DNA from 2 places in the Xanthobacter variabilis genome. Region 1 is predicted to be linked to the other one. Evidence: riboswitches for the same ligand, from Rfam matches in the RefSeq annotation. Region 1 holds a riboswitch; the other holds the start of a gene.
The links. Region 1 has a riboswitch for cobalamin ahead of cobW (cobalamin biosynthesis protein CobW). Riboswitches for the same ligand answer to the same signal wherever they lie in the genome.
Positions count from the first base shown of each region.

Region 2: another riboswitch for cobalamin. It lies ahead of V5F26_RS11405 (ribonucleoside-diphosphate reductase subunit alpha); the one in region 1 lies ahead of cobW (cobalamin biosynthesis protein CobW).

Region 1 covers NZ_CM195533.1:3,299,082-3,303,108, forward strand. The annotation lists gene V5F26_RS14395 (DUF1289 domain-containing protein) at 1-834, opposite strand, end outside; gene cobO (cob(I)yrinic acid a,c-diamide adenosyltransferase) at 834-1,442, opposite strand; cobalamin riboswitch at 1,482-1,714, shown strand; gene cobW (cobalamin biosynthesis protein CobW) at 1,850-2,905, shown strand; gene cobN (cobaltochelatase subunit CobN) at 2,909-4,027, shown strand, end outside.
Region 2 covers NZ_CM195533.1:2,644,832-2,648,858, forward strand. The annotation lists gene V5F26_RS11405 (ribonucleoside-diphosphate reductase subunit alpha) at 1-2,502, opposite strand, end outside; cobalamin riboswitch at 2,610-2,804, opposite strand; gene metE (5-methyltetrahydropteroyltriglutamate--homocysteine S-methyltransferase) at 2,923-4,027, opposite strand, start outside.

The sequences.
Region 1 (4,027 bases):
CGGAACGTCCAACCCCTGGGCCAGGAGTTCCGGCAGGAGATGGGTGTGCGGCCCCTCGGGCGAGCGACCATCGGGCGGCGGAATGGGCGCATCCACCTCCGCCCGCACGCACGGAGCCTCCACCACCCGCACCGGGCTATGCGCGAGCACCAGCGGGGCGATGCCGGCGAGCACCAGGGGCCAGGGCGCACCGCACCGGGCGGCGACCTCGCCAGCGATGTCCGGCCCGCAGCGGATGGAAAAGCGCGCCGCGCGGCGCGCGAGGCCGATATCGAAACGCGCCCCGCCGGCGTCACGCGCCAGCAGCGAATCCCCATCGGGACCCAGCGCCGTCAGCTCGGCCGGGCCCGCCGGCCCCACCCGCCCGGCGGGCACCGCGAAGGCGAGAAGAGGCGCGTTTGCGCCGCGCGGGATTTCGAAAGCGGTGAGGTAGGGGGGCGCCTGCAGCCGCAGGGCCGCGCGGGGAGTGCGCAGGGTCAGGCTCTCCCCGTCACGCGCGGCCTCATAGGGCTCGTCCGGATCGCGCAGCACTTCCGCCACCGCCCCAAAAACGCCGGCGACGAAGGCGCCCTGAGCAGACGCGAAACGGTGCTCCACCTGATCAAGAAGCGCGCTTCCGCGCCATGGCAGGCGCCGCAGGGCGAGCCCCATCGCGGCGGCGCGCGCTGGCAGCTCCGCCCAGATGCGCTGGCGGGTGGCCTCGTCCGTGCCGCCCCAAATGGCGATCTCGTCTCGCGTCCGCGCGCAGCCCCGGCACTGGCCGCTCGCCTCATCCATGGCGCAGGCGCCGATGCAGGGGCTGGCCGGACGGGGCTTGTCCACCGCCATGTTCATCAGAACTCGATCCCCATCTGTGCCTTCACCCCGCTGCGGAAGGGATGCTTCACCAGCGTCATTTCCGTCACCAGATCGGCAATTTCGATCAGCTCCGGCCGGGCGTTGCGGCCGGTGAGGCAGACGTGAGTCATCTCCGGCTTCCGGGTCAGAAGAAAATCCACAACCTCGGCGATGTCCAGGTATTCATAGCGCAGGGCAATGTTGATCTCATCCAGGAGCACAAACCGGATTTGCGGGTCGAGGATCTGCTCCATGGCAACGCGCCACCCCGCCTGGGCGGCGGCCACGTCCCGGTCGCGATCCTGGGTTTCCCACGTAAAGCCCTCTCCAGACACGAAAAAACGACATTCCGCGCCGAATCGCTCGCGCAGCAGCGTCTTTTCACCGGTCTCGCGATCACCCTTGATGAACTGCACCACCGCGCAGGGCATGCCATGGGCGATGCAGCGCAGGACCATGCCGAATCCGGAAGATGACTTGCCCTTCCCCGCGCCTGTGTGAACGATAACCAAGCCTTTTTCCTCGGTCTTGGATTTCATCAGCTCATCACGCGCGGCCTTGACGGCTTTCATCTTGGCGTTGTGGCGAGCGGCGCGGTCATCCATGCCCGGCTCCTTCGTGCTTGACAGGGTTGGGCGTTCGGGCACATTTCCCCCGAAGCTGGTGTCTGTGTAAACAGATGAAAAGGGAATGCGCCAAGCCAAAAGGGCTCCAAAGCCCCGGCCCAAGCGCAGCCGCCCCCGCGACCGTGACCGGAGAAGGTCACCCACCGCCACTGGTCCTTGGGACCGGGAAGGCCGGGTGACCACCAGAGGGCCGAGATAGGCCCTGTCTGATATCCGCAAGCCGGGAGACCTGCCAGCTCCAACCGACGAAGCCGGCGGGGTGCACCGGTGTCGGGAGGGTGCGTGCGCGCGCCCACCCGCCTCAAGCTCCCCGCTGCCATCGCCATAGGGGATGCAGGCGCAATGCCGGCTCCCTCTGGCTCGCAGATCTGGGACGCAAGCGCGCCATGGCCACTCTCGAAAAGCTGCCGGTCACCGTCATCACGGGCTTTCTCGGCTCCGGCAAGACAACGCTCATCAGCCATCTCATGCGCAATCCGGGCGGCCGGCGCCTCGCGGTGGTGGTCAACGAGTTCGGCGACGTGGGCGTGGATGGCGAGATCCTCAAGGGCTGCGCCATTCCCGAGTGCCCGGCGGAAAACATCATCGAGCTCGCCAATGGCTGCATCTGCTGCACCGTCGCCGATGAGTTCATTCCCACCATCGAGGCGCTGATGGCCCTCGAGCCGCGGCCAGATCACATCCTCATCGAAACCAGCGGCCTCGCGCTGCCCAAGCCGCTGGTGAAGGCCTTCGACTGGCCCGACATCCGCTCGCGCATCACCGTCGATGGCGTGATTGCGCTCGCCGACGCGGAGGCGGTGGCCGCCGGCCGGTTCGCGCCCGACGTGGCGGCGGTGGACCGCCAGCGGCAGGCTGACGCCAGCATCGACCACGAAACGCCGCTCAGCGAGGTGTTCGAGGATCAGATCTCCTGCGCCGACATCGTCCTGCTCACCAAGGCGGACCTTGCGGGCGCGGAGGGCGTGGCCAAGGCCAAGGCGATCATCCATGCGGAAGCCCCGCGCGCCCTGCCCATCATCGAGGTGGTGGAGGGGGCGGTGGATCCGCGCGTGATCCTGGGCCTGGGCGCCGCGGCGGAGGACGACCTTGCCGCCCGCCCCAGCCACCACGACACCGCCGCCGACCACGACCATGACGATTTCGACAGCGTCGTCATCGACATTCCCGAGCTGGCCGATCCCGCGGAGCTGGTCTCGCGCCTCGCGGAGCTGGCGGACCGGCAGAACATCCTGCGGGTGAAGGGCTACGCGGCGGTGGCCGGCAAGCCCATGCGCCTGCTGGTGCAGGCCGTGGGCGCGCGGGTGCGCCACCAGTATGACCGGCCCTGGGCACCGGACGAGCCCCGCGCCGGGCGGCTGGTGGTGATCGCCGAGCATGACGACATCGACGCGGGCGCCATCCGCAGCGTCCTGGTGCCGTCCGCACGTGCCGCCGAATAGGCCATGCACGTCGTTTTCCGCGAAAGCCGGGGTCTGGAAGAGACCGAGACGCCCACCGACCTCGGCCAGAGCCCGGCGGATCTGGTGGTGCTGTCCTTCTCGGACTCCGATCTCGGGGCCTTCGCGGCCGGCTGGCACCGCGATGGTGGGGGCGGCATGCCGACCCTGCGGCTCGCCAACATCGCGGCCCTGCGCCATCCCCTCTCCGTCGACACTTATGTGGAGCGCACGCTCAGCGGCGCGCGGGGCATCCTGATCCGCCTCATCGGCGGCCAACCCTATTGGCCCTACGGCCTGAGCCAGATCGAGGCTCTCGCGCGCGCGAAGGGCATCGCGCTCGCCGTCTTGCCGGCCGATGGGCGGCCGGACGCGCGGCTCGATGCCATGTCCACCGTGCCGCCCTCGACCCTGAAGCGGCTAGCGGAGCTGTGCGATGCCGGCGGCGCGGTGGCGGCCCAGGCCGCCCTGGCGCAGCTGGCGCTCGCTGCCGGGCTCTATGCTCCGCCCGTGCCCGGCAGCAAGACGGTGCCGGACTTCGGCACCTGGACGCCAGAGAAGGGTGTGGAGCGCGACGACAAGCCACCCGCTCCCGAGGACGGGCCAGCGCCCATGCCGCTGGTGGTCGTGGTGTTCTACCGCGCCTATCTGGTGGCGGACGATCTGGCACCCGTGGAAGCACTCTTCGCGGCCCTGCGCGCGCGCGGCTTCCATGTGCTGGGCCTGTTCGCCCCCTCTCTGAAGGCGGAGAGGACGGGGGCGTGGCTGGAAGCGCGGCTGGCGGCGCTGCGCCCTGTCGCCATCGTCAACGCCACTGCATTTTCGGGGCGTGGCGCGGAGCGAGCCTCCCCCCTGGACGCGGCCGGCGTGCCGGTGTTCCAGGTGGCGCTGGCAACCTCGACCCGTGAGGCCTGGGAAGAGGCCGAGCGCGGCCTTTCGCCGGCGGACCTTGCCATGCATGTGGTGCTGCCGGAGGTGGATGGGCGGATCTTCGCCGGGGTCGCCTCCTTCAAGGCACCGGCGGCGCGTGACGCTGATCTTCAGTTCTCCCGACAGATCCACGCCCCCCATCCCGAGCGCATCGCCGCCATCGCCGATCGGGTAGCCGCCTGGCATCGGCTGGCG
Region 2 (4,027 bases), 650 kb from region 1:
GGCGCTGACCATGCCGTCATAATATTTGAGATCGCAGATCATCACCTCGTCCCACAGGCCGCGGCTTTTCAGGTCGCGCACAAGGTTCGCGTTCACCACTGTGAAGTCGCCGGACATGTTCGCCTTCACATAAAGCTGGCTGTAGGCAGGCTCGATGGACTGGGATACGCCGACGATGTTGGAGATGGTCGCGGTGGGGGCGATGGCCATGACATTGGAATTGCGCATCCCGTTCGCCATCACCCGCTCGCGCAGCCCCGCCCAGTCGAGGCGGGCCGAGCGATCGAGTTCCATGTGCCCGTCGCGGGCGGCCGCCAGGAGGTCCAGGCTGTCCACGGGCAGGATGCCCTGCGACCACAGAGAGCCCTCGAACGAGGCGTAGCGCCCGCGCTCCTCGGCGAGATCCACGGACGCGGAAATGGCGAAATAGCTCAGCGCTTCCATGGAGATGTCGGCGAACGCCAGGGCTGCGTCGCTGGCTGTGGGCAGGCGCTGGTGTTCCAGCGCATCCTGGTAGCCCATCAGGCCGAGCCCCACCGGCCGATGGCGCAGGTTGGAGCGCCGCGCCTCGGGGATGGTGTAGAAGTTGATGTCGATGACATTGTCGAGCATCCGCATGGCGGTCGCGACCGTGCGCCGGAGCCGGTCCAGGTCCAGGCCTTCGCGCGTCACGTGGGCCGCCAGGTTCACGGAGCCGAGATTGCACACGGCCACCTCGTCGGCGCTGGTGTTGAGGGTGATCTCCGTGCACAGGTTCGAGGAGTGGACCACGCCCGCGTGCTGCTGCGGCGAGCGCAGGTTGCAGGGGTCCTTGAAGGTGATCCAGGGGTGCCCGGTCTCGAACAGCAGGGTGAGCATGCGCCGCCACAGCTCCACCGCCTTCACCTGGCGCCAGACCCGCATTTCCCCGCGCGCCGCCTTGGCTTCATAGGCCTCATAGGCCGCCTTGAAGGGCTTGCCGTAAAGGTTGTGCAGGTCCGGCGTCTCGTCGGGGGAGAACAGCGTCCAGTCGGCGCCGGCTTCCACTCGCTCCATGAACAGGTCCGGCACCCAGTTGGCGGTGTTCATGTCGTGGGTGCGGCGGCGGTCATCGCCGGTATTCTTGCGCAGATCGAGGAATTCCTCGATGTCCACGTGCCAGGTTTCGAGATAAGCGCACACCGCGCCCTTGCGCTTGCCGCCCTGGTTGACGGCGATGGCCGTATCATTCGCCACCTTCAGGAATGGCACGACGCCCTGGCTCTCGCCATTGGTGCCCTTGATATGGGCGCCGAGCCCGCGCACCTGCGTCCAGTCATTGCCCAGGCCCCCGGAATATTTGGCGAGCAAGGCATTGTCGCGGATGGCCTTGAAGATGCCGTCCAGGTCGTCCGCCACTGTGGTGAGGAAGCAGGACGACAATTGCGGGCGCGGCGTGCCCGCATTGAACAATGTGGGCGTGGAGGCCATGAAATCGAAGGACGACAGCAGATCATAGAACTCGATCGCCCGCGCCTCCCGGTCGATCTCACGCAGGGCGAGCCCCATGGCCACGCGCATGAAGAAGGCCTGGGGCAGCTCGAAGCGCGTGCCGTCGACATGGAGAAAGTAGCGGTCATAAAGGGTCTGCAGGCCGAGATAGTCGAATTGAAGATCGCGCTCGGGCTTCAGGGCGGCGGCGAGCCGGGGCAGGTCAAATTGCCAGAGCTCCGGGTCGATGAGGTCGGCCGCGATGCCGGCTTTCACATAAGCGGCGAAGTAATCCGCATATCGGTCGGCCATCTCCGCCTGGGTCGCCTGGTCGGGCCGGTTGTGCACGAAGCTGAGGGCCTCGCGCCGCAGGCTGTCCGTGAGCAGGCGGGCCGTGACCTTGGAATAGTCCGGTTCGGTCTCGATCAGCGTGCGGGCGGCCAGGATGGGCGCCAGAGCCAGTTCCGCATGGGAAATGCCGTCGTAAAGATTGCGCCGGGTCTCCGCGAGAATGGGCGCGGGGGACACGCCATCGAGCCCGGCGCAGGCCTCGCGCACCAGGATTTCCAGCCGTTTCGCGTCAAGGGGGAAGAGCGCGCCGTCGGGGCCGCGCACGTGCAGCTGCGGCGCGCTTGCCCCGGCGCTGGCGCCTTGCGCGGCGGCGCGCTCCCTGGCGCGGTCCTCGCGATAGAGCACATAGGCGCGCGCCACCTTGTGGTGTTCGCCGCGCATGAGGGCCAGTTCCACCTGGTCCTGGATGTCCTCGATGTGGAAGGTGCGCCCCGCATCGGCCCGGCGGGTCAGGTTGGCCACCACCTGCCCGGTGAGCTCGGCGACGATCTCATGCACCCGGCGCGAGGCGGCTGCATGGCCGCCTTCCACCGCCAGGAACGCCTTGGTGAGCGCCACCGCGATTTTGCCGGCATCGAACGGCGTCACCGCCCCATTGCGGCGGATGACCTGATAGGCCGGCTCGGCTGCGCGCGCTGCTGGCGGTTCACTGGAAGTGAAGGCCTTGGAAAGGGCCGGGCCGGCTTGAAGGGAAAGAGACATTTGCCTTGAACCCCAAATGGTTGGGGGCAAAGGCCAAGCGGTCGCAAAAGGGCGCGGGGCGGGCCCGCGACGCCAAGAATGCGATCCACCGGGACACCCCGCCCGAGGACGTTAGCTGTGTCACGGCAGGTCTCCTGGCTTGCGGGTCAACGCCTGAAGTCCGCCTTCCCGGGCTTGCGCCCAGTGGCATGGATGGACCTTGGCTCACCACTTACAGTTGCGGGGGCAGCGCCGGCATCGCACCGGCTTCCCTCTTCGCTCTCGCTCTTTCGAGTCGAGAGACCGTGACCGCTACATGTAGCGACGAGGTCCATGCGGCTGTCAATATATGGAGTGGAATGTCCCCTGTTCGCGAGGGGCGGTTCCGCCGAGGGCCGTCGCAGGCGTGGCACGCCCGCGACGGCCGCTCCTGCGTGGACGTCAGCCTTCGGCGCGCAGCGCGCGGGCGGCGGCCACCATGTTGACCAGGGCGGGGCGCACCTCCTCCCACTTGCGGGTCTTCAGCCCGCAATCGGGATTGACCCAGATCTGCCCGTCGTCGAGCCGCCGGCGGGCGAGGCCCAGAAGGTCCGTCATCTCCGGCACGGCCGGGATGCGGGGCGAGTGGATGTCGTAGACGCCGGGCCCGATCTCATTGGGATATTTGTAACTGCGGAAGGCATCGAGCAGCTCCATCTTCGAGCGCGAGGTCTCGATGGAGATCACATCGGCATCCATTGCGGCGATGGCATTGATGATGTCGTTGAACTCCGAATAGCACATGTGGGTGTGGATCTGCGTTTCATCCCGCACCCCGCAGGAGCACAGCCGGAAACCCTCCACCGCCCAGTCGAGATAGGCGCGCCAGGCCCTGCGGCGCAGCGGCAGCCCCTCGCGCAGGGCCGCTTCGTCGATCTGGATCATGGCGGCGCCTGCCGCCTCCAGATCCTGGACCTCGTCGCGGATGGCAAGGGCGATCTGCCGGCAGGCGGCGCTGCGCGCGATGTCATCGCGCACGAACGACCAGTTGAGGATGGTCACGGGCCCGGTGAGCATGCCTTTCACCGGCTTGGATGTGAGGGACTGGGCATAGCGCCACCACTCCACCGTCATCGGGCGCGGGCGCGAGACGTCGCCGAAAATGATGGGAGGGCGCACGCAGCGGGAGCCGTAGCTCTGCACCCATCCATGCCGGGTGAAGGCGAAGCCGGACAATTGCTCGGCGAAATACTGCACCATGTCGTTGCGCTCGAACTCGCCATGAACGAGCACGTCGAGGCCGATCTCCTCCTGCCAGCGCACGGCGCGGGCGGTTTCCTCGCGCAGGAACTGGCCATAGGCCTCCTCGCTCAGCGTCCCCTTCGCATGGGCGGAACGGGCGTGGCGGACCTCGGCGGTCTGGGGGAACGAGCCGATGGTCGTCGTGGGGAAGAGCGGCAGGCCGAAGCGCTGCTTCTGCGTCTGGGCGCGTTGGACGAACGGGCTCAAGCGGTGGGTCATGGCGGGTGAGACGGCGGCGGCGCGTGCCTCAACGGCGGCATCGTGA